DNA from 3 places in the Oceanobacillus kimchii X50 genome. Region 2 is predicted to be linked to each of the others. Evidence: predicted binding sites of a transcription regulator. Region 2 holds the regulator's gene; each other region holds the start of a gene.
The links. Region 2 encodes LexA, which represses DNA repair genes until DNA is damaged. Its sites were predicted from a motif close to CGAACATATGTTCG; they were not measured.
Positions count from the first base shown of each region.

Region 1 (10,642 bases), 780 kb from region 2:
CTTTGCCATTTATCGCTTTTTCAATAATTGTAGGGAGCAATTTCTCTTGATGCTGTCTAGGACCATAGTTATTCGAACTAGAAGATAATACAATATTCATACCATACGTATATCCAAAACTTTTCACCATCAAATTCGCACCAGCTTTCGATGCACTATATGGATTTCTAGGATCATAAGGAGTTTCTTCTGTAAACATTCCTTCTTCTCCAAGTGAACCATATACTTCGTCAGTAGATATATGGTGAAATCGTCTACCTTCCAGTTCTCCTTTTTCTTCCCAGTCATTGCGTGCTGCTTGTAGTAAATTCAATGTACCTACCACATTCGTATCTACAAAAGTTCGCGCATCTTCAATAGACCGATCAACATGCGATTCTGCTGCAAAATGAATTACTCCATGGATATCAAAGTTTTGAAATACTTGCCCCACAACCTGTTCATCTGCAATATCACCTTTTACAAAATGATAGTTAGCGTTTGAATCTATTCCTTTGAGATTTTGCAGAGATCCTGCATAAGTTAATTTATCTATATTAACAATGGGAACTTCCGGATACATATCCATAAAATAATGGATAAAATTTGAACCAATAAATCCAGCCCCACCTGTTATTAAAATCGCTGACTTATTCATTTTCTACCAGTCCTAACATTGGATGATGATCGATTGAATCCCAATATTGCTGATGGTGCTTTCTTTCAGCAATCTCCATTAGATATTGACCATAATCATTTTTTTCCATTGTTTTGCCTCTTTCATATAATGCTTCTTTAGAAATATATCCAAGGTAAAATGCGATTTCTTCCAAACATGCAATTTTAAAACCTTGACGTTGTTGTGTTGTTTTTATAAATTCCGCTGCATCAAATAGTGATTCTTGCGTGCCCGCATCCATCCATGCAAATCCTCTTCCTAACAACTCTACATCTAGTTGATTGCACCTCAGATACTCTTTGTTAACATCCGTAATCTCTAATTCTCCTCTGTCAGAGGGCTCTAAATTCTTCGCAATGTTAACAGCTCGATAATCATACATGTATAACCCAGTTACGGCAAAATCAGATTTGGGATCTTCTGGCTTTTCTTCAATAGAAATTGCTTTTTGGTTATGATCAAATTCAACAACTCCGAATCTCTCCGGATCTTTAACCCGGTAACCAAATACCATGGCATGTTGATGTTTTTTAATCGCTTTTCTTAATAAAGTTGTAAACCCTTGACCGTAAAATATATTATCTGCAAGCATCAGTGTGACATCATCTGTACCAATAAAATCTTCTGCAATTATGAGAGCTTCCGGAATTCCTTTTGGTTCTTCCTGCACTCGATAAGTTATAGTAATTCCTAAATGTGAACCATCGCCCAGTAACCTCTCAAAACGAGATGTATCTTCTGGTGTACTGATTATCATTATTTCTTTTAAACCACCTAGCATTAATACTGATAGTGGATAATAAATCATCGGCTTGTCATAAACCGGGAGTAAATGCTTATTTAAGCTATCCGTACTTGGAGACAATCGAGATCCGCTTCCACCTGCAAGTAAAATCCCCTTCATTACCAACACACCTTCCTAAATCGTAATATCGTTTAATGCTGCTTTTGCTTGTTTTGAAATAGCGTTTCCTGTTCACTTGTTCTTTCCCTTTAATTATAAGTTTATAAACTTACATTCTTATTTCAAATATATTTCACTTGATTATCATTCAGTTGGACATAATACAATAATAAAATCATAGACATATCCACGGTTTTTATACTTAAACACAACAAATAAGCATGAAGATATACACTATCTTCATGCTTTTCTCTCTCATAATTATTCTCCTGTCTTAGCAAACACTTTTATGCGGTCGCCAATTTTGTCACGAACCTGCTGAAATATAGCCCACTTTTCCTCTTGTGTACCCTGTGCTTTTGCAGGATCCTCAAATCCCCAATGATCCCTTTTTACTTGTGGAGGAGTCATTGGACATTTATCCTTCGCATCTCCACATAAGGTAACAACAAAATCAGCTTTATTTAAAATATCTTTATCAATTTGATCAGAAGTTTGAGCTGTAATATCAATATCCACTTCTTTCATTGCTTTTACAGCACTTGGATTAAGCCCATGTGCTTCAATTCCTGCACTGTGCACATCCCATTCTTCACCTAGAATTTCCTTTCCCCATCCCTCTGCCATTTGACTGCGACATGAATTTCCTGTACATAAGAAATAAATAATTTTTTTAGACATATTAAAACTCCTTTAATTTATAATCATTAACCATATATACAATCCTACAAGTGTCATAAATAAGACAGGTATCGTTATTACAATTCCTGTTTTAAAATAAGTTCCCCACGATATTTTAACTCCTTTTTGAGTTAGGACGTGAAGCCATAATAATGTTGCTAAAGAACCAATTGGTGTAATTTTTGGACCTAGGTCTGCACCAACAACATTAGCATAGATTAAAGCCTCGCGTACCATCTGACTTGTTGAAGTTTCAGCAATTGCAAGAGCATCAATCATAACGGTTGGCATATTATTCATAATGGAAGATAAAAATGCAGCAATGAAGCCCATTCCCATAGTTGCTGCAAACATCCCTTGATTTGCAACAACTTGTATCACGTCAGCCAAGACATCCGTTAATCCAACATTTCGTAGTCCATAAACTACGACATACATGCCAATGGAGAAAAAGACAATATTCCATGGTGCTCCCTTTATCACCGCCATCGTATTGACAGCCTGACTATACTTCGCAACAACTAAAAATATAATGGCAATCACACCAGCTATAAATGATACTGGAATACCAACAAACTCACTAACTAAATACCCGATTAATAATAGTCCTAATACAAACCATGATAATCGAAACATGCGATAGTCTTTAATCGCCTTACGTGGTTCTTTCAATTTGGAATAATCATAGGTCCTAGGAATTCGTTTTCGAAAATAAACGAAAAGTACAATAATACTAGAAACAAGTGCAACAATTGTTGGTACAATCATATGTGTGGCGTATTCAATAAATCCGATTCCAAAAAAGTCAGCTGACACAATATTCACTAAGTTACTTACTATTAAAGGAAGTGAAGTTGTATCTGCAATAAAACCACTCGCGATTATAAATGGAAATACTATTTTTTCATCAAAATCTAGAGATCGCACCATTGCTAATACAATTGGTGTTAAAATTAATGCTGCCCCATCGTTTGCAAAAAATGCAGCAACAAAAGAACCAAGCACACATACATAAACAAACATTAGAATGCCATTTCCTTTTGCAAGACGTGACATATGTAGTGCAGACCATTCAAAAAATCCAATATCATCTAATATTAATGAGATTAAAATAATAGCAATAAAAGTAAGAGTTGCATTCCAAACAATCCCTGTTACATCCCATACATCACTAAAGCTAACAACACCAAAAAGTAATGCTACAATTGCTCCCCCACAAGCTGACCACCCAATATTTAAATTCTTTGGTTGCCATATCACTAATATGAGCGTGAGTAAAAATATAACTGATGCAATAATCACTGATGACAATCTAAATTCCTCCCTAACATTCCAGTGGCTTTTCTTTTGTGATTACATTTTTTACTTTTGTATTTTCTGGATTAATTGTTTTAAGAATCTGCTGAACCATTGAATAATAAGGAGATTGTTTGTTCATTGTAAAATACCTCCATTGGCCTTTTCTTGTTTCCGTAATTAATTCTATCTGTTTTAATTTACGTATGTGCTGACTAATTGCCGGCTGACTTATTTCAAACATCTCAACAAATTCACATACGCAGTATGTTTTACTTTGTAAGAAATATGCTATTAAAATTCGAGTAGGATCACTCATTACCTTTAGTAACTCTGTTAATTCTTGAACTTCGAATGTAGTTTCGGTATGAACCATGGTTATCTCCTCCTCGAGTGATTATATAACCACTTGCTTATATAAGTCAATATTTATATAAAGTAGAGTTTTAGCTTTTTTTGTGGATCAATCCCGCTGGTTGATCAAGAATTCAAATATAATGATGAAAATAGGTGGCATGATGAGTGACCATTTTTCTGTTCCTCAGGATTTTTGGGCACTCATCCACTCTATGAGTGACCATTTTTTCTGCTCCTCAAGATTTTTGGGCACTCACCCACTCTATGAGTGACCATTTTTTCTATTCCTCAAGATTTTTGGGCACTCATCCACTCTATGAGTGACCATTTTTTCTATTCCTCAGGATTTTTGGGCACTCATTAATTTTTTCTTATTAAAGTTCAAGAATATCGTTTAGTTGGTAAATTAGATTTTTTAATTAATCATACTCATCGACTAATTTTGGAAAGAAGCTGCAACATAAAAAAGCCATCAACCAAATGGAAGATGACTTTAAACAAGCATAGTTATTAGAATTTAAATCAAAATAACAAAAGTGTTACCACGACTTTATAAATAATATCACACCAATATTAGTTATGTATTGGTGGAGACGGAGGGAGTCGATTGGACGAGTTTTCAATATGTCTAAAAATGCTCAAAAATGCTGATATATAAACATTTACACCATAAAGGAAAAATGAGGAATAAACATATATTTTTATTAAATGTATACCGTTTTGTATTCCATTTAAAAGAGAGGGATTACCCTCTCTTTTTTAAATCAATCAAATGTAAAGTTATATTCAATTTCATCAGTTATTTTTTCATAAGAATTTAAATCTTCAATTGCGTTAAAAACAAACTTCACTTCATTTATGTCTGAATTCTTAATGACGAATGACTGTACATAATCATGTTGAACGTTTCCTAAAAATTCCGTTTCGTAACTTTGCAATAAAAATTCTTCCATATCTGCATTTATTTGCTCTTTTTGATCGGTAACAATATTTTTTAAATTAGACCAGTATAATTCATCATCCGAAGTATTTTCTACATTATACCTTATTTGAATATATGTTACTTCATCTCCAACTTCATGACTTACAAATTGACTAAGGTGCTGCTTAAACGCTTGAGTGCTATTAGTATTTTCAATTAATTTCGCGTTTATCATTTCTATTTTTAAAGGACCTTGTTCAATCGTTTCATTAAATTCTTTTATATTAATTAATTCAACTTTTCCAGTATCTCCGTTTACAGTTTGACCTATCTCTATAAGTTCCCCCTCCCTTTGTATCTCTTCATTACTTCTTTCCACTTTGTTTTCTTCAGGTTGTTCCGATTTTTGAACTTCTTCTTTATTGGACTCGGTTTCTTGAGCGGCTTCTGTGTCTTTGTCGCTACATCCGACTAATGCTGTAGCTATTAATAGCAAAATCAAACTTCTTTTCAATTCTTTAACCCCCTGTTTCTTTGTACCTACATGTTACCATATATTTCATATTTAATGGACGACTTTTCACAAAGTTCTTTTAACTTTTTCTTTCGATTCGAGGATAACGTATACCATATCAATGTTGGTCTGTGGTTATATTGTTGGTGGATTATATAAGAGAGGTCTTTGTACTTTAGTATCTTATCTTTATTAGTGGCCATGGTCTGTTGATTGTCTATTTCAATAAAATAAAATTCCCCATTACGTTTAAATGTTGCATCTGGTATTAGTTTATTATCTCCCCAGGTAACGGGACGTTCTTTCTTCCAATCTTTAGGCATTCCTAATTTAATATAAAGAGCATTTCTCATTAATGTGTGAACGACTTCCTTCCTATTTAATATCCCTTGATTCGAACCGATTAATTGCTTACCTCTATTGGATAAGTAATATATTTTTTTTTCCATTCGAGCAGCAAGTATTAGTTTATCATTTTCCATTCTTGCTAATATACGCTGTGCATTACGATCACCGCCAAGGTTATTAATTATCTGTAATTGTTCCCTTGTGGCATACGTCAATTTATCCAAACTCAACAGTATCTGTTCGTCTCTCTGTTGTCTTTGTAGTTGAGCTAACATATTGCTTAAACCTCCCTTTTATTTCATCATCACTTACATATGGCACTTGTATTAATTGTTTATCAGATGTTCGATAAATTGCTCTACCTTTAATATTTATATCCTGTGCGCCTTGTTCATCAATGGATATTCTAGAAGCCAACTCTGTAGGTACACGAAAACTTATTTTACAGTCTGCATTTTGTTTAATCTGTCTTGGTAATGTGTCTGCAGTTGGATATTGAGTAGCAAACACTAAACGATAACCTAACGCACCGGACACCCTTGCTATATTGGATAAAGCGTACTGACAATAATCTAGTTTTTTTCTTTCTTCTTTATCCATATATTTATGCGGCACAAGTTCAGCTCCTTCATCCACAATAATAAATTTTCTGCGCTTGATATTGGTATTTAATACATTGTTATATCCCTTTTGCTTGAAATGAGCCATATCTAATTCAATATCTACAGCTAAGTCCCTTAATAAGTCATAGGCTTGTAATGGACTACTCGCCACCTTTTTGACTTGCTTGTAATTATGCTGACTAAATTCCAGTCCTCCTTTAAGATCAATAATGTAAAACTCCACATCATCAGGATTAGAATAAATCAAATGAGATAAAATCAATTTTAACAGTACAGTTTTACCATGTCTGGTCATCCCTGCTATAGTCATGTGAGGTATTTTATCAAAATCATGCATTACTGGACCATCTAATGATTGACCAATAGGTAAAGTCCATCCATCCGATTGGATCCAATTGTAAGCAATATTAGTGGGTATTCGATTCTTATATACTTTAATGTGCAGCTTAGTCTTAGCAAATGTTATTTTAACTGGCTTATTTAATACCTTTTCAAGTACCTGTAATTTATCATCGTCCACAAGTCCATACGGTACATGGTAGCTATATAAAGTGTAGTCGTCAGTACGATGTGTTTTAAAATGCTTTGGTTCATAATCTTTTGTTTTATAGTTTAAATTTCGGAATGTATGCTTAATTTTATCTTTGTCTGATTTATTCCATTTTGTAGCTGCATAAAGAGTAAAAGCAGACAAGCACCCACCTATAAGTAATTCCATATTCGCACCCCTATTCGTACGTATATACGCTTTGGTGTTCGTAGTGTTACCTATTCGTGCGTATATTCGTTTGTTGATGCAACAGTAATTAAGGCAACGTAAGTAAACATTTATTTACTGTGCATAGTAAAGTCTATGTTGTGAAATCCGAAAAGTTTCCGATTTTTTTATGTAAGCTATCAAATAAAGGGATTTACTATACTTGTATCGAACTAATTAATTGGTGATGATAATGAAATTAAGAGTAGATGATTTAATAAAAAAATCGGGATATAAAAAGCAGTATGTTGCTGCGAAAATGGGAGTCAATAAAGATACTATTACTAATTGGTCTAAAAACAAAAGCATGATACGATTAGATCAAGCAGTTAAATTATCTAAAATTTTAAATTGCAAATTAGAAGATTTATACGAAGAAGAATAAAAAAAGACCCCGTTGCAGTAACGGGGCGTATTCACATCTAATCTACAAAAGGGGTAGTAGTTAGCTTGTATAATATTTATACTACAATATATCTCGACAAAAAGCAAACATTTGTTCTAATATTATGTTATGTTTAATTATGAAGTTATCACATAGATATCCTATTAGATTTTTAAACTTATGAAGATAATTAATGGAGGTATATAGTTATGGAAGGTTCATGGATTGTTATTGCAATTGCGGTTGCAGTAGCACTGGGTTTATTTGATTCAAAGAAAAAGAAAAAAGATGATGGTGATTAAATGAATGATCTTGTACTAAAATACATATGTATGCCATTAGCGATTAACACACTGAAACACAACGAAAAATTATACAATCACGATAAATTTAAAATCGTACCTCCTTATTTAGATTTGCATGAGTCATTAATTAATGCCATTGAAAAAGATTTTTATGAGTTAAAACGTGAGGTTGTTCAAGATCATCATTTAAATATTAGAAAACAATCTGCAGGCAAGTATTTGGTTAATGGAAAAAACATGGAGTTTACTTCTGAAGAATTAAGAGAAGGAACAAAGAAGGTCATTCAGTCTTATATGTATGGCGAAAATATGATTGAGATTGAACATAAGGATATACCTTTAGATACAAATTATATTCCCCCGGATGTAGATAGTGAAGATAATATATAAAAATAACCCCTTAGGGGTTTTAATTTTGGGTTGCATAATCTTCCTTAATAGTAAGTGAAAGGACAAATCCTGATAGGTTAGAAATAAATGCTGTACCATATAAGATAACCGAATATACGTTATTAAATTTAATACCAATATATAGTGCAAAAATACCCAATAAAAGATAGCTTACTACGTAATAAAATCGAAACTTTTTCTTCTTTGATAAAATAGCAATAATTATAATTGTCAAAAGCAGCATAGATAAAGTAATTAACTCCATTTAATCACTCCTTTATACTGCAATAATAACTGAAGGTCATTGATTTCACAATATGTATTAATCACTCTTAACCTACTTTTTACACTACTTTAAAGTAAAGTTAAACCTAACACATATATATTAAACTTATATACACAAATTTCAGTATACGTTAATTTATTATATATTTTCTGTAAATTTAAGTTTTTAAACTACTTTTAATGGTAACATTTCCTCATACTATATGAGGAGGGATAAGTTTTGCGCTTATTAAAAAAGTTGTTAGTTTCATTTGCACTATTGTTTGCAATTACTACATTTTATTCAGTTAGTGTATCCGCAGCTGAATCCATCAACATCACGAAAGACACTACCATTTATAATGAACCAAATTTCAAATCAAAAACCAGTGCTATAATTAAAGCACCTCAAACTCTAGAAGTACTAGATGAAAGATCCAATGGTTGGATAAAAGTAGATACCTGGTTGGGAGAAAAATGGATTGCACCTAATGGCGTTGAAGTTGAACTTAGCTTTGCAACTAGAATATACAATGAAGCTGATCTTTTAAAAAGTACTTCTGCTTTTATAGAACCACAGACTATAACAGTTTATGAACAAAAAAACAATGGTTGGTGGAGAGTCAACACATGGTTAGGAGAAAGGTGGATTGCACCTAATGGTATCAAAGAAAATTTAAGTAAGACTGCAAAAATTTATAATGAACCTAATTTCACAAAATCAACCGGAGCCTCTATTAATCCGCAAGAAATCACTGTAATTGCAAAAAGAGAGAGTGGTTGGTGGTTAGTAAAAACTTGGTTAGGTAATAAGTGGATAGCACCTAATGGACAAAATTTAACTTTAGATAAACAATATAAATTATATGATGAGCCCTCTTTCAATTCTAAATCACCAGCATCTATTGGAGCTCAAACTGTAAAGGTTTTTAATGCAACGTCTGATGGATGGTATCAAATAGAAACATGGCTTGGTAAAAAATGGATTAGTCTAAAAGACAATCAGACAAAATTTATAGTACCGGTAAACGGTGGATATACCGTAACCAGTACTTATGGACCTAGGGGAAGTGGTTTTCATTATGGAATTGACCTTGCAACCAGAGGAAATGGTGTCCAAATAGTTTCATCAGCTTCCGGAAAAGTCACAAGAGCTGATTATAGCTCCAGTTATGGATACGTGGTTTATGTAGAACATAATATTAATAATAAAAAATACACTACTGTTTATGCACATATGAGAAGTAATTTACAAGTACGCGTTGGACAAACTGTTCAACAAGGGCAATTATTAGGTTACATGGGCAATACAGGGAATTCTACCGGACAACACTTACATTTTGAAATACATGAAGGCTCTTGGCAGTCACGTAATGGAATCGATCCAGAACTATTTATAAACTTTTAAATTAAAAGAGCCACTCTTATTTGAGTGGCTCACCAAAATTATATTTAAGTATCATGTCTTCTGCATATCCTCTATCTATTTCATCTTCAGAGTTGGGTAAACGACATTTAATATGTACCATTGTCCTTATATTACCAACAATTACACCATCTTTTGATTTCAATTCTTCTTTACAGTATCCACACCAGTATGAACCCAATAAAGTCGCCATAAAATCCCCCTTATTATAGATATATATATACCTAAATTCTATAAAAACAGAGAATTCCCTTCTATAGTATAGTAACTTCTAAAATTACATCGAAATTTATTCGTGTATAATTGCCTGAACTTACTTTTTCAACCATAGTAATATACTTGTCTTGATAATTGATCTTATCAATATATCCTTTGATATTATGGTAATCATAATTAGCATAATACTTAATATTGATGAGAAGGTTATCCTTATGTGCCATCATTAACTGAAAACCGTTTTCCTCAAGTTGTTGTTCATCAAGTATAGGTTTTTGCTTCCTGTTTTGCTTTTCCTTTAATTGGTTCAACAACTCTACATGCTCTGGCAACATCATAGATGTCCATTTTATTGTACCTCTATCATTAACACTCATGCCCCTACTCTCCTTTTGACTGGTCCACATGAAAGGATGTTCTCGAACTTAAATGAACGAACTTGTTTTCTATAGTGACAATAAGCAATAACGTGTTCCCTTTTTATTTCAACAACGCTTATTATCCGTTGAGTTACTTCATTATTAGTGTCTATATAATAAATCATTATCTTACTCTTTAGTTCCTTCGAATTTTCAAGTAATCCTTTCATGTTTCAC
Region 1 covers NZ_CM001792.1:2,461,937-2,472,578, forward strand. The annotation lists gene rfbB (dTDP-glucose 4,6-dehydratase) at 1-637, opposite strand, end outside; gene rfbA (glucose-1-phosphate thymidylyltransferase RfbA) at 630-1,562, opposite strand; gene arsC (arsenate reductase (thioredoxin)) at 1,824-2,243, opposite strand; gene C794_RS12810 (arsenic transporter) at 2,256-3,554, opposite strand; gene C794_RS12815 (metalloregulator ArsR/SmtB family transcription factor) at 3,568-3,915, opposite strand; gene C794_RS12820 (hypothetical protein) at 4,661-5,332, opposite strand; gene C794_RS12825 (replication-relaxation family protein) at 5,359-5,955, opposite strand; gene C794_RS12830 (FtsK/SpoIIIE domain-containing protein) at 5,897-7,021, opposite strand; gene C794_RS12835 (helix-turn-helix transcriptional regulator) at 7,254-7,445, shown strand; gene C794_RS12845 (YhjD family protein) at 7,748-8,140, shown strand; gene C794_RS12850 (hypothetical protein) at 8,160-8,405, opposite strand; gene C794_RS12855 (M23 family metallopeptidase) at 8,646-9,812, shown strand; gene C794_RS12860 (hypothetical protein) at 9,829-10,023, opposite strand; gene C794_RS12865 (YolD-like family protein) at 10,085-10,423, opposite strand; gene C794_RS12870 (hypothetical protein) at 10,420-10,635, opposite strand.
Region 1: a site for LexA is predicted at 7,550-7,563, ahead of C794_RS12845 (YhjD family protein). Genes of this name have one in related genera too.

Region 2 (10,642 bases):
TGGGTTAAATAAGAATCTTGGCTTCAGTCCGGAAGACCGGACAGAAAATATTCGTCGTATAGGAGAGGTTTCCAAATTGATGGTTGATGCGGGATTGATTACTTTGACAGCATTTATCTCTCCTTACCGGGAAGACAGGGATCGTGTAAGAGCAACTCTTGCACAAGGTGAATTCATTGAGATTTACGTGAAGTGTAGTCTAGATATATGTGAAGTTAGGGATCCGAAAGGGTTATACAAAAAAGTTCGTTTGGGTGAAATTAACAATTTCACTGGAATTGATGCTCCATATGAAGAACCACTTCATCCAGAAATTATAGTAGATACGGAAAATCAGACGCTGGAAGAATCCGTTCAAATGATTATTCAATATTTGAAAGAAAAGCAATACATCAAAGGCACGAGTTGAAAATGAAGCTTGTGTTTGCTAAAAGCGTTCTTCTGCATTTGGCACAGTGGGGTTATCCATGGGGTTTACTGCTGATTTAAGTGAAAGAGGAAAATTGTTATTATATATTGATGTTAGCAGGAAGAATTGAAGAAATTCTAAAGGTAATATAGGCTGGAGATGTCTTTACCGGATAAATCATGTTAACAAAAGAGGAAAAAATAGACAATTTATTTAGGTGGCTAGTCCTGTCGGGCAAGTCACTTTTTTCATATAAATGGTAGAAAAGGGAGGAGAGTTATATTATATGCCATTTCGAGATTATAGAGTAACATCTAAGTTTGGTTATAGAAGAGATGTGTGGACAGGAATCGGATTCACTTTTCATACAGGGATAGACTTAGTTAAGTATCATAAAGCAAGTATTCAAGCATTTACAGATGGGGAAGTTATTTTTGCTGGTATGGGTAGAACTGGAACTGGTTTAGGCGGTTTTGGAAATGTAGTACTTCTTCAGGATAAAAATAACCGAGGGCAATTATATGCTCATTTGGATAGTGTATCCGTACAGCGTGGTCAATATGTAAAGAAAGGGCAAGTAATAGGAGAACAAGGGGATACAGGAAAGACAACTGGTTCTCATTTGCACTATGAAGTGCGTAAAAAAGCTGAGACTCAACCTCCATATGGCTGGACCTCAGATAGGACGAATAACTGTTTAGATCCTACGAAATATTTACAAAACTATCGGGATAACAAGCATATTATTCAGGATATTCAGTCTGGGTTAAATACTAAATATGAAACAGGTTTATCCATAGACGGTATATCAGGTCCGTTAACAATTAAAGCAGCAATCAAAGGATATCAAATAGAATTAAATAAACAATTCAATGCAAAACTAAATGTTGATGGTATATGGGGGCAAAAAACAAAAGCCGCTACAGTTACAATAGCAAGTGGCGCTAAAGGAAATATTACCTGGATACTTCAAGCGATGCTTTATATTAAGGGAGAGAATCCAAAAGGATTAGATGGTATTTTTGGTACTAATACAAATAATGCAGTGAAATCTTTTCAACAAAAGGAAAGTATCCTCATTGATGGGAAAGCAGGAAAAGTTACTTGGGAGAAATTATTTTTGTAAGTCTAAATTGTATTAATAAACATCAAAGTTTGGTGAATATTAACTTTGATGTTTATTAATTACATGTAATTTATTTTAAGTAGGGGTTTTCTACATTTTAGATGGGGGTGTATTGTAATATAGTGGAGGAGCTGGTGGTAATTTAGGTGCACTTCCCCAAAAAACGGGTTCACTTACATATTTATATTCTCCTCTTCCATCAAAACTTGGGCCATGTGCCCACCTACCTTTTTTACTTTCTTCGCCTTCTGAGAAATTAAATAGTGTATATGATACTTCTTGAAATTCTTTTGATCTAGGGAAAGTTGAAGGAACCACGATATCATTCTCACGTTCTTCGAGCTCTCTTATCGCAGCAAACCACTGATTTTGATGATATGTATCTCTTGCAATAAGAAAAGATAACATATCTCTTACACCTGGATCATCGGTCATATTATATAAGCGAGTGACTTGTAATCTTCCTTGTGACTCCGCAGTAAGGTTAGCACGAAAGTCCGCTAATAAATTCCCGCTGGAAATGATGAAATTTGCAGTCCATCGATTTCCATTGCTATCTGCTGGCATTGCTCCAAGTCCACTAACAATCGCATGTTGTGGGTTAGAACCCCCTAATATAGCTGCTAGAGCAGGATCTGTGTCATAAGCATTCTGCTGCGTCTCAAATGGTGCATCGTTTAATAACCTAGCTATCATTGTAGCTAACATTTCTACATGACCAATTTCTTCTGTTCCAATATCAAATAACAAATCACGATATTTAGGCTCTGCTCTACTGTTAAATCCCTGGAATAAATATTGCATCATTACACTAATTTCTCCATACTGTCCACCAAGTACCTCTTGTAATTTTCTAGCAAATACGGGATCAGGCCTACTTGGTTTTGCCTCGAATTGCAATTCTTTAAAATGATAAAACAATGCTTATTCCTCCTTCCATATAATAAACAATTAAGTATATGCAGATAAAAAGTCGAATATTCTATACTAAACACATTGTTACACAATAAATTTTAAGTATAAGGAGAAGTTGTATAAGATTAAAATATCTCTTTGAAAATAATTTGAATGTTGATACCGGTAGTCCAGTTTACTAGACGTTTAGTATGGGAATTATAAAATAGAATTACTGAGCTAAATGTGTTTTATTACCATTGTTTCTGATTTTTAGAGGGAGATATTAATAACTTGCGGTAATTAAAAATAGTTTTTATATAGTTATTACAGTAATCTAACTTACTTATATTATTAGTTATTTAATAAATTCATAGAATGAATACGGTGATTTGGTACCATGTAGCCAAAGCGATTAATAATCCGGCAGATCCTAATTTTAGAATATTTTCTTTTGACTTAATTTTTTTAGTTTCGATTACTTCTAACGTAGTAACGATGATTAAGATTATACATAAGAAAGGTAATGTTAAAAAATCTACATACTTAGTTAGATAATATATCCCTAGAACCATTGCTATAAGGGCAGTTGGAATATAAAAACTTCGTCGTTGATAGAATTTATCTGACATTTCATTTCTCTCCTTTCATTTCTTAATATTATAATATTAGTGTAATTCTAGATTTATGTACAAACTATGCAGACGGATAAATTCTATCGATATAAAAAGAGTTTAGCTATAGAAAGCCAAACTCTTTTTATTAGAAAATATTTCGATATAGACCTATCACTTTTCCAAGAACTGTTACATTCTCATAAAATAAAGGTTCCATTGTAGCGTTTTCTGGTTGTAGTCGTATACGTTTTTCTTCTTTAAAAAATCGTTTTACTGTTGCTTCATTTTCCTCAGTCATTGCTACAACAATCTCTCCATTTAATGCTGTGTTTTGTTGTTTAACAATTACCATGTCTCCATCTAAAATGCCTGCCTCAATCATACTTTCACCATCAATTATAAGTACAAATACATTATCGTCTGGACCGGCACTCGAACTTGGAATTGGAACAAATTCTTCGATATTTTCAACCGCTGTAATTGGTATCCCTGCAGTAACTTTACCAATTACAGGTGCATAACGTGCTTCGTCTTTTGGAAGCTGTTGTTCCATTTCTGGATCAATAATTTCAATTGCTCTTGGCTTAGTAGGATCTCTTCGTATGTATCCTTTGTTTTCTAACCTTTCTAAATGCCCGTGAACAGTTGAGCTGGAAGCGAGTCCAACTGCTACAGCAATTTCTCGAACTGATGGTGGATATCCTTTTAACTTTACTTCGCTTTTAATAAAGTCAAAAATCATTTGTTGTCTTTTTGATAGTTTCGTCATCAAACGTTCACCTCTAGCATAGGTTTTTATTAATGATAGTTTATCATTTTACTATTAAATAAGCAAACACTCGTTCTAATTTTTGTTGACAAGATCATATGTTCGGTATATACTTTGAATCAAATAGGAACAATTGTTCGATAAACGGATGAAAGGAGCTTTTAATTATGCTGAAGAAAATTACTAGAACCGATGCATTCTATGTGATAGCATTTGCTTTAGCGCTCGCTTTTTTATATTTCTCTATGGTAACGAGCGGTTAATTAAACAGGAGGAAGTTAGGATTGAAAGCAGTAGTATATTGTCGAGTCAGCACGGATAAACATACACAAGAGTCTTCCCTTATACGCCAACGGGAGGAATTGCAATCATTAGCAAACAAGCTAAACTTTACGGTTATTGATTGTATTGAAGAGCAGGCAAGCGGGTACGATATCGAACGAGAAGGACTCTTTCAACTTCTCGAATATTTTTCAAGTAAAGAAGCGGATTGTTTATGTATTCAAGATGAAACTCGTTTAGGTAGAGGGAATACAAAAATTGCACTTTTTCATCAATTAGCTAAGCTAAATATCCCTATATATACTGTAGCTCATGAAGGTGAATTGGTACTGAATGAAGCCGATTCGATGGTATTACAAATTGTTGGAATTGTAGAAGAATATCAGAGGAAAATTCAAAATATGAAAATAAGAAGAGGAATGCGAAGAGCAGTACGTGAAGGATATCGACCTGAAAAAAATTTAAAACAAATTAATCAGTCTCCTGGTAGAGATCGAACGGAAGTGCCCATTGAAGAAATTGTTCGATTGCGGCAGAATGGGTTAACATTTAATGAAATTACAAAGGTGCTCAATGGTTTAGATTATAACGTTTCAAAAGCTACTGTACACCGTAGATATCAAGAATATCAAAATACTTGAATCTGGATTCGAGGTAGAGTACGATAAGAGGCAGGATATGAAATCCTGTCTTTTTGTCATTTTTAATAGTGGGGAGGTTGACACCATGTTATCTAAAGATAAATTAGAGAGAATTAATTTTCTGTCTAAAAAATCTAAAGAAGAAGGATTAACAACAGAAGAAAAAGCAGAACAAAAGAAGCTTCGTGAAGAGTATTTAAAGAATGTACGTAGCTCTTTTAAGAACCAATTAAGTACAATGACAGTTATTGATCCAAAAGGTAATGACGTTACTCCCCAGAAGCTTCGTGATTACCAAGACCGAAACAAAAAACATTAAATTCTATTGGTCATGCTTGTTGTCATGATAAATTCAATATAGAATGAAGAAGTAAAGGCTTTATTTTGAAAGGGGTAGACAAAATGTCAGGCAATGTAGAACAATTATCAATAAATACGATTCGTACGTTATCCATTGATGCTATTGAGAATGCAAACTCAGGACACCCAGGATTACCAATGGGTGCGGCACCAATGGCGTACACATTATGGACAGATTTTATGAATCATCATCCAAAAAACTCAAAATGGTTTAACCGTGATCGCTTTGTATTATCTGCGGGACACGGATCAATGCTATTATACAGCTTATTGCATCTTTCCGGGTATGATGTATCTATTAAAGATCTAAAAGAATTTCGTCAGTGGGATTCAAAAACTCCAGGACATCCGGAAGTACATCATACCGATGGTGTAGAAGCAACTACAGGACCATTAGGACAAGGTATTGCGATGTCTGTAGGTATGGCTATGGCAGAAGCGCATTTAGGTGCAACGTTTAATAAAGACAGATATTCTGTAGTAGATCATTACACGTATGCCCTTGTGAGTGACGGCGATTTAATGGAAGGGATTTCTCATGAAGCAGCTTCTTTAGCAGGTCACTTAGGATTAGGTAAATTAATCGCACTTTATGATTCTAATGATATATCGCTAGATGGAGATTTAGACCGTTCTTTCTCTGAGGAAACAGAAAAACGTTTTGAAGCTTATGGTTGGCAAGTATTACGAGTGGAAGATGGAAACGATGTAAACGCAATTCGTGAAGCGATTAAACAAGCGCAAAGTAATACGAAACAACCAACACTTATTGAAGTGAAGACTATTATAGGATACGGTTCTCCAAATAAATCAGCTTCTGCTGCTTCACACGGTGCTCCATTAGGAGAAGATGAAATAATATTAACAAAAGAATTTTATAAGTGGAATCATGAATCATTCCATGTACCAGATGAAGTATATGCTGATTTCCAAGAAAAAATCGTAAACGATGGAGAGAAGAAGGAAGCTGCTTGGAACAAGCTTGTTGAAGAATATAAAGAATCTTATCCTGAATTAGGAGAACAATTTGATCTAGCAATTAATGGTCAACTTCCAGAAGGATGGGAAGAGGAACTTCCGGTATATGAGCCTGGTAGCAGTATTGCAACTCGTGCATCTTCTGGTGAAGTACTAAATGCAGTAGCTAAAGCAATACCTAACTTCTTTGGCGGAAGTGCAGATTTAGCTGGTTCAAACAAAACAACAATAAATGAAGAAGGCGACTTTACAAAAGAAGATTATTCTGGTCGTAATGTATGGTTTGGTGTACGTGAACATGCTATGGGAGCGGCGTTAAATGGTATGGCCTTGCATGGCGGTTTACAAGTGTTTGCTGGAACGTTCTTCGTATTTAGTGATTATCTTCGCCCTGCTATTCGACTAGCAGCAATTATGAATATGCCTGTAAATTTTGTATTTACTCATGATTCAATTGCAGTTGGTGAAGATGGTCCGACTCACGAACCAATTGAACAGTTAGCATCATTAAGAGCAGTTCCAAACTTATCACTTATTCGTCCGGCGGATGCTAATGAAGTACAAGCTGCGTGGAGATTAGCTCTTGAATCTGAACATCAGCCAACAGCGCTTGTTCTTACTCGTCAAAATCTTCCAACACTAGAAGGTACGAAGGAAAATGCGTACGAAGGTGTGAAAAAAGGGGCTTATGTAATTAGTAAATCTGGGAAAGAAACTCCAGATGCATTATTACTAGCTACTGGTTCAGAAGTTCAATTGGCAGTACGTGCGCAAGAAACATTAAAAGAAAAAGGTATCGATGTTCAAGTCGTTAGCATGCCTTCATGGGATCGTTTTGAAGCTCAAGAAGATGCATACAAGAATGAAGTACTACCAAAAGAAGTGAAAGCTAGAGTAGGAATTGAAATGGCAACTTCATTTGGATGGGAACGTTATGTAGGTCTTGATGGAAAAGTAATCGGTATTAATCGCTTTGGTGCTTCTGCAAAAGGTGAAAAAGTTATTGAAGAATATGGATTTACAGTAGATAATGTTGTAAAACATGTGGAAGACTTGTTAAAATAATATTTCTGTTTAGAAGAAAGACGATTCCGTTAAGGTTTCGTCTTTCTTTTTATGATTTTAGTTGAATTCGACAAAAGAAGAAGTTATTTGCGAACTAATTTGACAACATTTGAATGTCTACCTTTCTATAATAGTTAATAGAAGGGGGAATACGGTATGAATGCATACTCTATTTATTGGATTAAAGAACCAGTGGCAAAAAGCTATTTTCATAAGAGTGATTTATTGCATCGATTTTTTAATGAATATGAGAACGACCCCGAAAGAAATTATTTGAGTAAACAGTTTTCATTTATAACTCAGAGGTTTCACTTGTATAAATTTGCTATGCATTTAAAACAGTTTTCATCACCGAACCTTTATGTGAAGCGAATAGGCAATCGAATTCAAATAAAACGGGATCAAGAAGTGTTATTTCTTTATGTAGAAAATGGGGGATTATCGTTACGTTGTTCCAATCTCGAAGCTGCTGTATCGATTTTATTTCCTGTACTAGAAGACATTCATCCATTCTTTTTTGTACAGGGACAAGATAATAAGCATTTTGGATGGATTTCTCCAATGACTCATGATAATAAAAATGAGCTACAACAGGTATTGTATTCATATTTTTAATTGATTTAGTGAAAATTGAAGAACGGAATTACAATCTAAGTAAATTTAGATTGTAATTCCGTTTTTTAGTACTGGTAAAGAAGGGATAATCTAAATTATGTAGAATAATATCTATTATTAATAACGAGAAGGAAGGTTATCCTTATGAAAAATGAGCATGAAGTATTGTTTAATCAAGTAAAAACGTATCGTAATGATGTTCTATCAGTTGTTGAAGATGTATCGGAGTATGAATCAGAAATCATACCCAAATATTTTAAAAACAATATTCGTTGGAATTTAGGACATATCTATTTAGACCAATTTTTGTGGATAGAGACATTAACGAAAGAGTATTCAAGTATTACAAAAAATTTAATGAAGTGGTTTGGATTTGGAACTTCACCCGATAACTTTACTTCTGAAACCCCAAGTTTTGAGGAATTAAAATATTTGCTAAAGCAACAACCTATAGAAATTGAAAATTGTTATAGACACCAGCTCTCAAAAGAGTACCCTCCTATTGAAATGGAGATGTATACAATTGAACAAGTATTAATTCGTACGATTTTTCACGAAGGAATGCATTTACAAGCAATTATAGATATTAAGAAACATCTGTAACTCCAAAATGCTCATCAATTTTAGTTATATAGTTTTATATACCAAATTTTAACATTAAATTAATAATATATTGGTACAATACGTAAGTATCAGGACTATAGAACTATTAAAAGGAGAGAGATGAGCTGCATGTTATCATATTTAAAAAGAATTTTAGAAAAGACTTCATTTAGGTTGCGATTACTTATATTATTTATCATTTTAACTGTGCTTTCTGTATCCATGGTTGGAATTATCTCTTATTATCAAGCAAAAAATATTACCTTAAATACAATAGAAGAACGATTGATAAGTGAAACGGAACTAATGGGTTATATTGCTGAAAATTTACACTTTACATACATAAGTGACCCCGATTACTTTATGCAACAACTGAATTCAAATATACGAACGCAGAGGGAAAGGCTGGAGTCAGATGGGATTGATTCAGAATATCTGTATATTCGTAATGGAGATGTTACTGCTTTTCCAGTTAGTGAAGGTGAACTACCATCCATACCTACTTCACTTGTGACTGAAATAGAAGAGAATGGAAATGGGCAGATTACTAGAAATATTGATGGAGAAGTATTTACCATTTCTTTTCAAACAATGGAGGAAGTGAGTGGAAGTTATGTTGTGTTAGTTCGTAATGCTTCTTTTATGGCTCCAATTACAAATATGGGAAATATATTAGTATTAATAATTATTGCCAGTGTTCTTATCTCTCTGATTTTATTAATAAAGTTTATCAAATCATTAACGACTCCATTAATTGATTTACAGGAAACGATGAAGGAAGTAAAAAAGGGGAATTTCATAATTTCTTCACCTAATACAACGATTCCTGAAATTAAGTCCTTACATAGCAGTTATGATATTATGATGAAATATATTCAGCAGATGCTTCAAGAATTGAAAAGAAGTATGACCTCATTACAAGCAACTGGAAACCAGCTGAAAAGTTCATCTACACTTACATTACAATCGAGTAAAGAACTAACGAATTCCATTTCAATTGTAAACAAGGGAGCAAAACAAACAGCAAGCAGTTCGGAAAATAACTTGAAAACTACGGTGGAGATGAAAGATAAAATTGAAGAGCTGTTTAATAATATGAATAATATCCTTCATACTTCTAAGAAAATGAATAGTACTGCAAATAAAGGAGACAAAAGTATAAAGAAGTTAATATCTACTTTTGAAGACTATGAAAAAGATGTAAATGAATTAACAAAGACTGTAGAAGCGGTATTTCATCAATCATTGTATATTTCTGAACTAGTACAGTTAATCCAAAAAGTTTCAGAACAAACAAAATTATTATCATTAAATGCTTCTATTGAGGCAGCACATGCAGGTGATAGAGGTAGAGGTTTTGCAGTAGTAGCCAATGAGATTGGTAAATTAGCTGAACAATCATCTGAAGCGGCTAATAAGATCACTAATTCAATAGCTCATATGGAAGAGTTAACGACGAATGCATCCGATGAATGTAAGCAAATGCTAATGAATTCAAAAGATAATTTAAATATTGCTACGGGATCCAAAAATGAATTGAATTATTTAATGTCGGATATTACTGATACGATAACAACTATTGTAGATATTCAACGTGAACTTCATTCTTTAGAGTCTTACTTACCTGTACAAAAAGAATCTTCAGAACAGCTTGTGGCTTTATCGCAACAAACTTTGGCAAGTACGGAAGAAATGCTTACAAATAATAAATTACAAAATGAGCAGACGAGTAGTACTCTTAGTATAGGAATGGATCTCATACAATTGTCTAGTTCATTAACTAAAATAATAAATCGATTTAAATTTGAAAGTAACAATATAAAGTGATAGTAGATATCATTAATTAGGTATTATGAAATAGTTTAGTTAGGATATTATAGTAAATAGTATTTTTTGCGAAACCGTTGTATTCTTAACTGTAATCTAATATACTGTATTAGAGACAACACGAAGGAGGAAATTCAGTAACATGAGTACTATATGGGTAGTATTAATTGCAATCGCAGCATTGGTTGCAGGTGTTGCTCTAGGATTTTTTATTGCTAGAAAATATATGATGAGCTATCTTAAAAAGAATCCACCTATTAATGAGCAAATGCTTCGTACGTTAATGATGCAAATGGGTCAAAAGCCATCACAAAAGAAAATTAATCAAATGATGCGTGCCATGAATAACCAATCTGGTAAAGAATAAATTCACTTACTATGTAAGTGAATGATTACATAGAGTTCATTTGGTATTATGTGATCTAGACTCGCAGAAAGCCACTTTATAATAAGTGG
Region 2 covers NZ_CM001792.1:1,685,050-1,695,691, forward strand. The annotation lists gene cysC (adenylyl-sulfate kinase) at 1-409, shown strand, start outside; gene C794_RS21240 (peptidoglycan DD-metalloendopeptidase family protein) at 696-1,535, shown strand; gene C794_RS08880 (manganese catalase) at 1,626-2,456, opposite strand; gene C794_RS08885 (hypothetical protein) at 2,801-3,061, opposite strand; gene lexA (transcriptional repressor LexA) at 3,192-3,815, opposite strand; gene C794_RS08900 (YneB family resolvase-like protein) at 4,100-4,738, shown strand; gene C794_RS08905 (DUF896 domain-containing protein) at 4,824-5,057, shown strand; gene tkt (transketolase) at 5,141-7,141, shown strand; gene sirA (sporulation inhibitor of replication protein SirA) at 7,298-7,756, shown strand; gene C794_RS08920 (DinB family protein) at 7,901-8,359, shown strand; gene C794_RS08925 (methyl-accepting chemotaxis protein) at 8,489-10,186, shown strand; gene C794_RS08930 (YneF family protein) at 10,329-10,553, shown strand.

Region 3 (10,642 bases), 480 kb from region 2:
TAAACTTTCCCAATTAAATACTTTTTCTTTCAAATTGTCCTCGTCATCCACAGAAGACTCTTTCATGTCAATATAATCTAATGCATGATTTGTTGTAATTTGCCAATCCGATGGATCCTGATTAATTGATTCCAATACTTGATTTCCTATATTTTCAGTCCGAAGTTTTTCAGATCCAACATGCCTTAATAATGCAGGTCCTACCCAGTCAAGATACGTTTTCGATTCCATACGAAAATATGCTGGTAACACCCAACTTGGATGATCAGCAATCCTTTGCCATTTTTCAAGTTTTTTGTCTAGAGAAGGAACCGTTCCTACCATCAATAGTTTTTCTTTTGCACGTGTTAATGCAACATATAATACACGTATTTCTTCAGATAACAAATCACGAAATTTAGCTTGTCTAACGGCATGATAATACAGGGTAGGATATTGAATTCGTTTAACAGGATCAATGTATTTACTGGCAAATCCTAAATCTTTATGAAGAAGATATTTCTCTGACAAATCCCGTTGATTAAATTCCTTATTCATTCCTCCGAGAATCACTATTGGAAATTCCAATCCTTTACTTTTATGAATGGTCATAATCCGTACAACATCTTCCTGCTCACTTAAGGCACGAGCAGCTCCTAAGTCCTTCCCTCTTTCTTCCATTCGTTCTATGAACCGTAAAAAGCGATATAAACCACGGAAAGATGTTGCTTCGTAACCTCGAGCTCGATCATATAAAGCTCGTAAGTTGGCTTGGCGTTGTTTTCCACCCGGAATAGCGCCAACAAAATCATAATAACCAGTCTTCCGGTAAATATCCCAAATTAATTCTGATAATGAACCTTGTCGGGCAGACTGACGAAAATCGTTTAACATTTCCATAAAACGAGTTAATGACTTCACAGTGTCATTATTCTCTTCTTCATTTTGCATATAGCGTTGAACAGCTTCATAAAAACTTGCTTTTCGATCTGCTAGCCGAATGGAAGCAAGTTGATCTTCTTCTAGCCCAATAATTGGTGAACGAAGTATAGAAGCTAATGGAATATCTTGTCTTGGGTTATCTATAACTTTTAGAAAACTTAACATTACTTTGATTTCAATCGCTTCAAAGTAACCCGTGGATATATCTGCATATGTTGGTATTCCCTGCTGTTGCAACTCATCAACAATTGTTGATGCCCATGTCATGGATCGCATTAATATAACGATATCCTTATATTGTAAATCCCTTTGTTTCCCTGTTGCTTTATCTACTACTTGCATTGGCGATTCATCTTCAGATGTACCTATCCAATTTTTAATCTGTTTTGCATAAGCACGGGCTTCAATTTGAGCTTTCTCTAAATCTTCTACCGCCTCTTCATTGTTGGATTGTTCCATCTCTTCACTATTGCTATCAATAAGTAGTAGTTCAGGTTTTGCTTCTAATGGATAGTCGTCATACATTTTATTTCCGTATATAAGTTCAGCTGCATCATCATAGCTAATTTCTCCAAGATCTTCATCAAATAATTGACGAAAGATATAATTAGCACCTAAGAGTACATTTTCTCTACTACGAAAATTTCTCGCTAAATCTATTCGAATCGATGGATCATCCGATTTAGAAAAACGTTTGTACTTATCTATAAATAATGATGGTTCTGCATGACGGAAACGATAGATGCTTTGTTTCACATCGCCAACCATAAACATATTCCCTTTATCCTGACGATCACTAATTAATTGTAGTATTGTTTCTTGTACCATATTTGTATCTTGATATTCATCAACAAGTATTTCTGTGAATTGCATCTGTAACTGCATCGCAACAGTTGAAGGAATCACTTTGGCCTCGGTTGATGATTCATCGATTAATATTTGTAAACAATAATGTTCTAAATCTGAAAAATCAACAACTGCTTTTTCTTTCTTGACTTTTGCAAAGGAATCCTGAAAATGTTTTACTAATTCGACAAGATGCTTAATCACCGGTGCAAGCTCTCTCATATCATTTACATGTGCATCTAAATTTCTAGCAAACCATACTTCTTGCATTTTTTGGAATCGCTTCTTATAACTATCACGTAATTTTTTTACTTTTGTTTTCTTCTCTTCATCACAGTCTATTTTTTTCCCGGACAATTTACCGAATTTTACTTGTAACATAGATTGTTGAAGATACTTCCAGGATTCAATATTTTTCAATGCATCTTGGATGATAGCCTTCTCCTCTTCAATTGTTTTAGCATAATGATAAGGTCCATCTGCTTCTTGGGTTATGGAATAAGCGATATCAATTTCTTGACTAACGGCATCCAATTGTCGTGACACTTCTTCTCTTAATACATTCATCCATGGTAACTCTTCATCTTTCCATTCTTCTGGTATATTATAAGTTTGTACAAGCCTATCTAACCATTGGTTTGGCCATGGACTTTGCATTGCAAATGTATGCAAACTTCGAATTAATTCTTCCATCTCTAGATCAGAACGATCACTAGTAAATCGATTGACAACCTCAAAGAAACCGTCTTGATTTGGATTAGAATCTCCATACCACCCCTCTAATAAATCATCGAGCACTTCTTGTTTCAATAAATCCATTTCCATATCATCTGCAATTCTAAATGAAGGGTCAATATCAAGTATATATGCATTCTTCTTTACAATATCCAGACAGAAAGAATGAAGCGTCGAAATAGATGCTCGTTGCAGTAAAGACAACTGCTTTTTCAAGTGAATAGAGCTTGGGTTTGCAGCCAAGGCTTGTTCTAAAGCTGCTCCAACTCGGTTTCTCATTTCTTGAGCTGCAGCGTTGGTAAAGGTAACTACTAATAATGAATCGATATTTGTAGGATTATGCTCTGCTAACAATTTTTGTATAATTCGTTCTACCAATACAGCTGTCTTACCAGATCCAGCTGCAGCAGCAACTAGTATATCCGAACCACTTGTATATATTGCTTCTTCTTGTTCTTTAGTCCAATTAACCATTATTTTCACCCTCTCTCTCAAACAATTGCAGTAAATCATTCTCTTTTATATCCGCAAACTTACGATAATTATTTTCTTCTAATACTGGATCAAATTGGCACACAGAATGAAATGGACAATAGGTGCATGCCTTCTGTTGCTTATGTTGATAAGGATTTACATCAACAAAACCATTGGTTAAATCGATTCCAGCCGATTTCAACAACTGATGAATGTGTTTTTGCAATGTCTCAAAAGTGGATTGATCTGCAATCTTAGAGTAACTATAGAATCCTCCATTTTTCTTTAATGCTGCCGGGATAATTTGACTGGAACCTGTTTCTAATGATGAATCCATCATCTTCACTATCTCTTCATTGGATAAAAGTAAGCCTTGCATTTTATATTGTTTAAATAATTCTTCTTCAATATCAGCTTCTGTCATACTACCTTTAGCAGAGATCATTGGATTGTGAACATGGAAATATAATACTCCAGCTGGGTCTGCCTGTTGGCCTAACCATTTCTCCGAATGAGTTAATACAACATCTAAGTAAGCGAGCATTTGTAATGCAATACCGTAGTATACTTCCGTTAAGTCCAATCCTTTAGAGCTTGATTTATAATCAATAATCCGTAAATATAAATTGTTTTCGAGTTCGGCTTTGTCTACCCGATCAATTCTCCCTCGTAATACAAGTTCATAACCATTCTCTAATTGCATAGATAGTGAAGGAATTTGATTATTGCCATCACCAAATCCTAATTCCAATCCAACTGGAGAAAAATGGCTTAATCTTGCTTGCTCACCTAATACAAATGCTGCTCGAGCAATGACTTCTTCTAGTTTCTTCTGAATATACGCATAGCGATTGGAACTATGCAATATTTGATGTTGGAGCACAGGAGATAACTCAGTTACAGCACGGTTTGCATATTTAGACGATTGACTTTTTGTCAATGTAGCAAAATCATTTCCCTCAGCATGAATCCATTCTGTTATTTTCTTAAGTGCCTCATGAAACAGTTGTCCAATATCTGGAGCATCTAATTTGTACGTCCTTCTCTCCTCTAAATTCAAGCTATATTTAGCAAAATGTTGATAAGAGCATCTGTAATATGTTTCTATTCTACTTACACTCGCTTGAATGCGCTTCGGATATAGTTGTTCAACTGTATCTCGTTGTAGTGATTCAGGTTTATTTTCATAGTAGAGTCCTTGTAATACTCGATGTGTTGTTCCACCTTTTGGATGATGTTCTACATACCATTGATATACTTCCCACCAAATTGGATCAATCGGATATCCTTTTCGAAACTTCGCTAACTGTGCGGTTAATGCTGACCTTGATTTCAACTCAGTGGATACAAACCTTCTTGTATTCGATTCATCTTCTGGATCCTGTAATAATATATGATTTTTGGTTGCAGGGAATAGCTCTTCTATTCGATGAATCAATTGAGAAGGCATTTTTGCTTTCCCTTCTTCATCACTTAGTAAATAACTAATTTTCAGTCTGTCTTTCGCAACAGTAAAAGCTAAGTACATATAAAACCAATCATCTAATAATTGGCGTTCACTTGTATCAGCTAACTTCAATCCATTTTGTTCAAGTAATAAACGCTCTGCTTCATCAATCATTCCATCAGATGTTGGTTTCATTGGCCAAACACCCTCATTTACTCCTAATAGAAAAGCACAACGAATATTACTCATTCGGGATCGATCGATTGTCCCTACAATAATATGATCCATACTCGGGGGTACGTGGGAAAATTGCAGCGTTTCAATACCTGCATCCAAAGCAACTTGGAAAACAGATAAGTCCATCTTCTCTTCACCTGCAATTTCTACCATTTCATCTAATAGTTGAATAACAGCGTCCCATACTTGTTCTTGTTCCCTACCTTTTTCAGGTAACCCTTGATCATCATAATAATTTCTGGTTACTTCTAGTTGATCAGGAATTTTCAGTTCTTCTAACCACTGATACACGGCTATACAAAGATCTTTAACAGTGGTTGCTGCCCTTAATTGTTCATCAACTGTTGCAATAGCAGATATAACTTGATCTCGATATCGATTCATACTTTCTTGTAATTCTCTTTCTCTATCTGTTTGAGCAGAACTATCAAATCCTCGAAAACGCTGGTATTTCCATATTTTTTCACCAATCCACTGATGTCTAGATCGAATCCCAAACTCAATAACATAATTCTCTAATTGATCGATACTGTCCATAGTTAGAGGAAATTCTTCATCTGTAGCTGGTATAAGTCCTGTTTTTAAAACCCGAAAAATGGCATCATTTCTCCAATTTCCTTGTACAACCTCTAATATGGAACGAATTAATTCGATTAATGGATGATGAAGCATTGGACGTTTCTCGTCAATAAATACAGGAAGTTCATAATCATTGAAAATAGTTTCAATTAAATTATGATAAACTTCTGGTTGTCGTATTAACAATGCAATGTCTCTATAGCGGTATCCTTTATCTCTAATTAATTCCAGTACTTGCTGGGCTACCCCTTCTACTTCTGCGCGTGGATGGACAGCTTCAAATATTTCAATCGGGACTTCGCCTTCATACGCTGGTGCTGGTCTAGAATCAAAATATTTTTCCATATGAGCAAAGTAAGGTCGATTTTGAAAATTCCCTTTCAAAGAATCTAATATGATCGGATCTTCTACCGGAATCCCTGTATCCCATGCTAATTGTTTCAATACATGATACGTTTGGCTTGGTTGGTAAAATAAATCTAGCTCAGTTGTATCCTCTTTCTCCCGATCATCTAATGTTAAAGCAACTGTGATAGAATTGCTCGTTTTCATTAACTCTGTAAGTACTGATTGTTCCTGAGGTGTGAAACTATGAAAACCATCTATGTAAATATCCGCATTATTTAATATAGAAGATTGTTTAATTTGTTGAATTAACAACTGTAGTTGATCTTCACTATCTACATATGTGCCCTGTAAGGAATATATAAACGTTTCATAAATATAAATTAAATCACTAAGTTTACGCGTGAGACCCTGCTCAGATGGTGACTGATGCACAAACTGTGTGAAATGAGATTGTTGCATCCGTAGATCATCTGGTGTTATTTCATAGCGTTTTAATTCAGTTAACATCGTCTCTAGTTGACCAAGAAATCCCTGTTTTTTTAGAGCTTTTTGAAAAGCATTCCAGTCCCCTTGCTTCTCTTCAATAATCTTCCTTAGCATCATTTGAATACCCACGGAGCTTATAAACTGTTTTGTACCTCCGCCGGTTTCCTGTAATACTCTCCAGGCTAAGCGTGAAAAACTAACAACTTGTGCTCGAATACTACCGTTTGTTTCAGAATCACTAAATAGAGCAACTTCTTGTTGAAATGTCATTTGATCTGGAACAATGTAAAATATAGAAGGTCCTATGGGTTTGGTAGAAATTTTTTGTTTTATTTCCTTTAAAATTACCTCACTTTTATTTGTCCCAGAACGTCCTAGTATGAACCGCATTCCCATATATTAACCCTCCTAAATTTCCATAACTAAAATAGAGCTCCTATCTATTTTATCAAAGATAGAAGCTCGGTCCTAATCGAAAAACTTTTTATTATTTATTTACTTTCTCTGTCAATGGCCAATACGTTATATCAACCTTTCCTACAATTTGATCATTGGATATAAATCCGAACGATCGACTATCTAGGCTATCTTGTCGATTGTCTCCTAGTACAAATAAATTCCCCTTAGGAACTTCAATTTCTCCAGTAATTTGTTGGAGCGTAAAATCATTGGTAAATTTTTCAACCGAACTTGCTTCCTTATAAGATTCTAAAAATCTTTCTTCAATAAATTCTCCATTAATATAAAGCTTATCATGTTTATACTCCACCCTATCTCCAGGTATTCCAATAACACGTTTAACATAGTCTTCCTCTTTAGAAGCCCGAAAAACAATAACATCAAATCGATTTACATCCGATAATTCATATACAAATTTATTCACCATCAATAAATTTCCGTCAAATAGTGTAGGTTCCATCGACTTCCCATCTACAACATAATTGGCAAATAGAGTTGTTCTTAAAATAACTGCAATCCCAATCAAGAGAAGTAAAAGTAACAATACTCTTCGAATATTGAATTTTTTCACGTTGTTTCATCCTTCATCGAGTAATTATTATACATAATACCCTTGAAGGAAGTTTTTAACCCTTTTCGTGATTCACATATTATTTTTAGCTGATTTTTTTTGCAATCGTTTTTCTAAGTATTTACCAAACATCCAAAAAATCACTATGCCTATACCTACAATTATTGTTCTTACTGGATTTTGAGCAAATTCCATTATACTCGAGCCGACATATGAAATGGAGAATATCATTACCGTTTTACCTAAGCAGACAGCTAATATAAATTGATATATGTTAATCTTCGACAATCCTGCCACAACATTAATTATGGACGAAGGAGAAAAAGGGAAACACAGCAATATAAATAGCGGACCAAATCCATGTCTATCTACCCATTGAGTAATTTTTTTCACTTGATTATTCTTTCTAATTTTTTGTAGTAAACGTGTATTAGAGAGCTTTCTTATAAGTAAAAATACAACAACTGCTCCAACAGTTGCGCCAATCCATGAATACAGAAAGCCTTGAAATAATCCATAAGCAGCAGCATTACCAAGAACAAATACGATTAACGGTAAAAAAGGTAAGAAAGCTTCTAGGAACGGTAATAAAATCCCTGGTAACGGTCCTAGTCCTTCATACTGATTTAGGAGCTGGGAAATAAATTCTTCCCAACCTTCTTCTCTAATAAAACTTCTCCAATTCGATAGAGAAACACTCATGACATACATCCACGTAAGCTCCTATCATTAGACAACATTCTTTTAAAATTATTATATGGTATTAGATTGTATTTTAAAAGAAAAAGCTAATTAATTCCAATAATGAATCGTCACTCTAATTGGTAGATATTTTTTCATCTATAACATATAATAAAATATACGAACATACGATCTGTATAAGAGGTGTGAGTGCATGCGTTATATCAATGAGGAAAATACTAAAATAGCTTCAAGGTATTTATTTATATCCATGGCGATTATTATAATTCGTCAAGATATAAAATATCATGATGAAGGACCATATAAAATCAAGGAGATATATCTTCAGATGTTATCAGAAATGGAGAGGGAAGCTGTCCGAGAACGTAAACAGATCATTCGCAGAATGAGAATAAATCAATTATCGGTTCTTCCACTAACAAAAGATGATTCTTTTTCAAACTTTTTATTTATATGCCAAGGAAAAGAAGAAAAGAAAAGTTATTTCAACCCAGCTATTCGTAAAAAAGTTGAAAAAGTGCTAAAGGAGTTGATGTTTAAGAGTCTTTATCGTCTTCAGAACGAGGAGGCTTCCTCCAACGTTTAATTCGATCGTCTAAAAGAAATCTTATTTGAGCAGTACGTTGTAGTTGATTGATTAAAGAACCATGGGAGATATCAAGTGAAATTTTTGAGCCATTTTTAAACAATACACTGGTAGTCCCTTCATCTCCTCTACGTACTTCTTTAATATGACTATGTGCAATCCAAGAACAGTTCGCATTACTAGGAGACTTAGTTGGAAAGAAATACATTCCACTTGCTGGATCAATTGTAATTGGTGCTTTATGTGTTATTCCGCTAATTTCTCTAGTCCCCTCCTGACGTCCTTTCAAGCTAGCACCAAAATACTTGCAAGCATAATCAATGACATTGGTAGGTTTCGCTTCCAAAACATATTCCGTTTCCTCTTCCAATACTTTCGCAATGTACCTTCCATTTTCATCTTGCTCTGATACAATCGCCAACGTAAATGGCGTTATTTCTAAAAATTCCTTTTTCATTGTTTACCTCCTTTACCAATTAGTGTGACTTAATACCTAATATAACATATTATTAGTTAAAATGATATATTTTTACATAATTTTTTGAATAAATAGTTAAAAAAAGAAACGAAGTTGATAATAAACGACAATTTCAACTTCGTTAGGAACCATACTATGAATTTGTAACTTGTTCTTTAAGACTCTTTCGTAAAATTTTCCCTGTCGTATTTTTCGGAAGCTCATCAAGAAAATAAATCGATTGAGGAACTTTATATTTGGCTAAATGTTGTTTACTAAACTCAATTAAATCTATTTCTTTCACATCCGGATTATCAACAACAACATACGCAATAACTGCCTCACCTGTTTGAGGGTCTGGAACTCCAATGACAGCAACTTCCACAACAGAAGGATTAGAATAAAAGACTTCTTCTACTTCCCTAGGATAAACATTATAACCACCAACTAAAATCATATCTTTTTTACGATCAACAATATAAAAATATCCGTCTTCATCCATTCTTGCCATATCTCCTGTATAGAGCCAACCATCACGTATTGTTGCAGCTGTTTCGTCTACCATTTTATAATAACCTTTCATCACATTTGGCCCTTGAACTACTAATTCACCTACTTCACCTGGTGGTAATTCATTACCCGTTTCATCAACCACTTTATTTATAACATTTACAATATTTTGGCCGATTGAACCTGCTTTTCTCGGACGATCTAAAGGATTAAAACACGTTACAGGAGCAGCTTCAGATAACCCATAGCCTTCAGAAACCTTTACATTAAAAGCTTGCTCAAATGATTCTAGTAAAGATACCGGCATAGCTGCACCTCCAGAAATACATAAACGTAAAGAGGAAAAACTATCCACATTATCTTTTGCACTTTGTAGTAAATAATTATACATCGTTGGAACGCCTGCAAATACTGTTGCTTGATAGTCACTAGCTACACGGAATACTTCTGTTGGCGAGAACTGAGGTAAAATAATGATTGTCCCTCCATTTAACAGCGGTGCATTTAATGATACAGTCAAGCAAAAAACATGAAACATTGGCAAGGCAGCAATTACCCGGTCATCTTGACTAATATGTAAATAATTAGCGACATCTTGTGCGTTAGAGTATAGGTTTTTATGCGTAAGCATTGCCCCTTTTGGTTTTCCGGTTGTACCTGAGGTATACAAGATAACAGCTAAATCCTCTTCAACTAATTTTGGACCAGTGAAAGGCAATTGACCATTAGCAATTACTTCTTGAAAACGTAATATACTTGTTGGTAATTGTTCTTTTTTAATAGATCCTGGAACTTCTTTTCCACTTTCACAATTAACAATATATTCTAGAGTAGATAGATCATCAACAATTGGAATAAATTTATCCATAAGAATATCCATTGTAATAATTCCTTTTACATCACCATCTTTTAACATATAAGCCATTTCACTAGGTGTATATAAAGGATTCATTGGAATTACAGTTAATCCTAATCTCAATGCCCCATGCAATCCTATGACGTAATATGGACTATTCCCTAATACTAATGCGATATGATCGCCTTGTCTGAATCCTAATTTTTGGAGACCATCTGCAAACTTTTGAACCATGCCCTCTAACTCACCATAGGTTGTTTTCTTATCTGCAAAAATATATGCAGTTTTTGTTGGATTTTCCCTAGCAGTTAGTGCCAACTTATCTGTAATATTCAATCTTATCTCTCCTTCCTATTATGAATGAATATTCATTCATTTATGGGTAAAAAAATAGAATTACGCTATCGTAAGTTCTTTTTTTTCGGTTA
Region 3 covers NZ_CM001792.1:1,209,502-1,220,143, reverse strand. The annotation lists gene addA (helicase-exonuclease AddAB subunit AddA) at 1-2,976, opposite strand, end outside; gene addB (helicase-exonuclease AddAB subunit AddB) at 2,969-6,469, opposite strand; gene lepB (signal peptidase I) at 6,561-7,103, opposite strand; gene C794_RS06450 (TVP38/TMEM64 family protein) at 7,176-7,814, opposite strand; gene C794_RS06445 (YhjD family protein) at 7,999-8,391, shown strand; gene C794_RS06440 (competence protein ComK) at 8,342-8,848, opposite strand; gene C794_RS06435 (fatty acid--CoA ligase family protein) at 9,003-10,550, opposite strand.
Region 3: a site for LexA is predicted at 7,966-7,979, ahead of C794_RS06445 (YhjD family protein). Genes of this name have one in related genera too.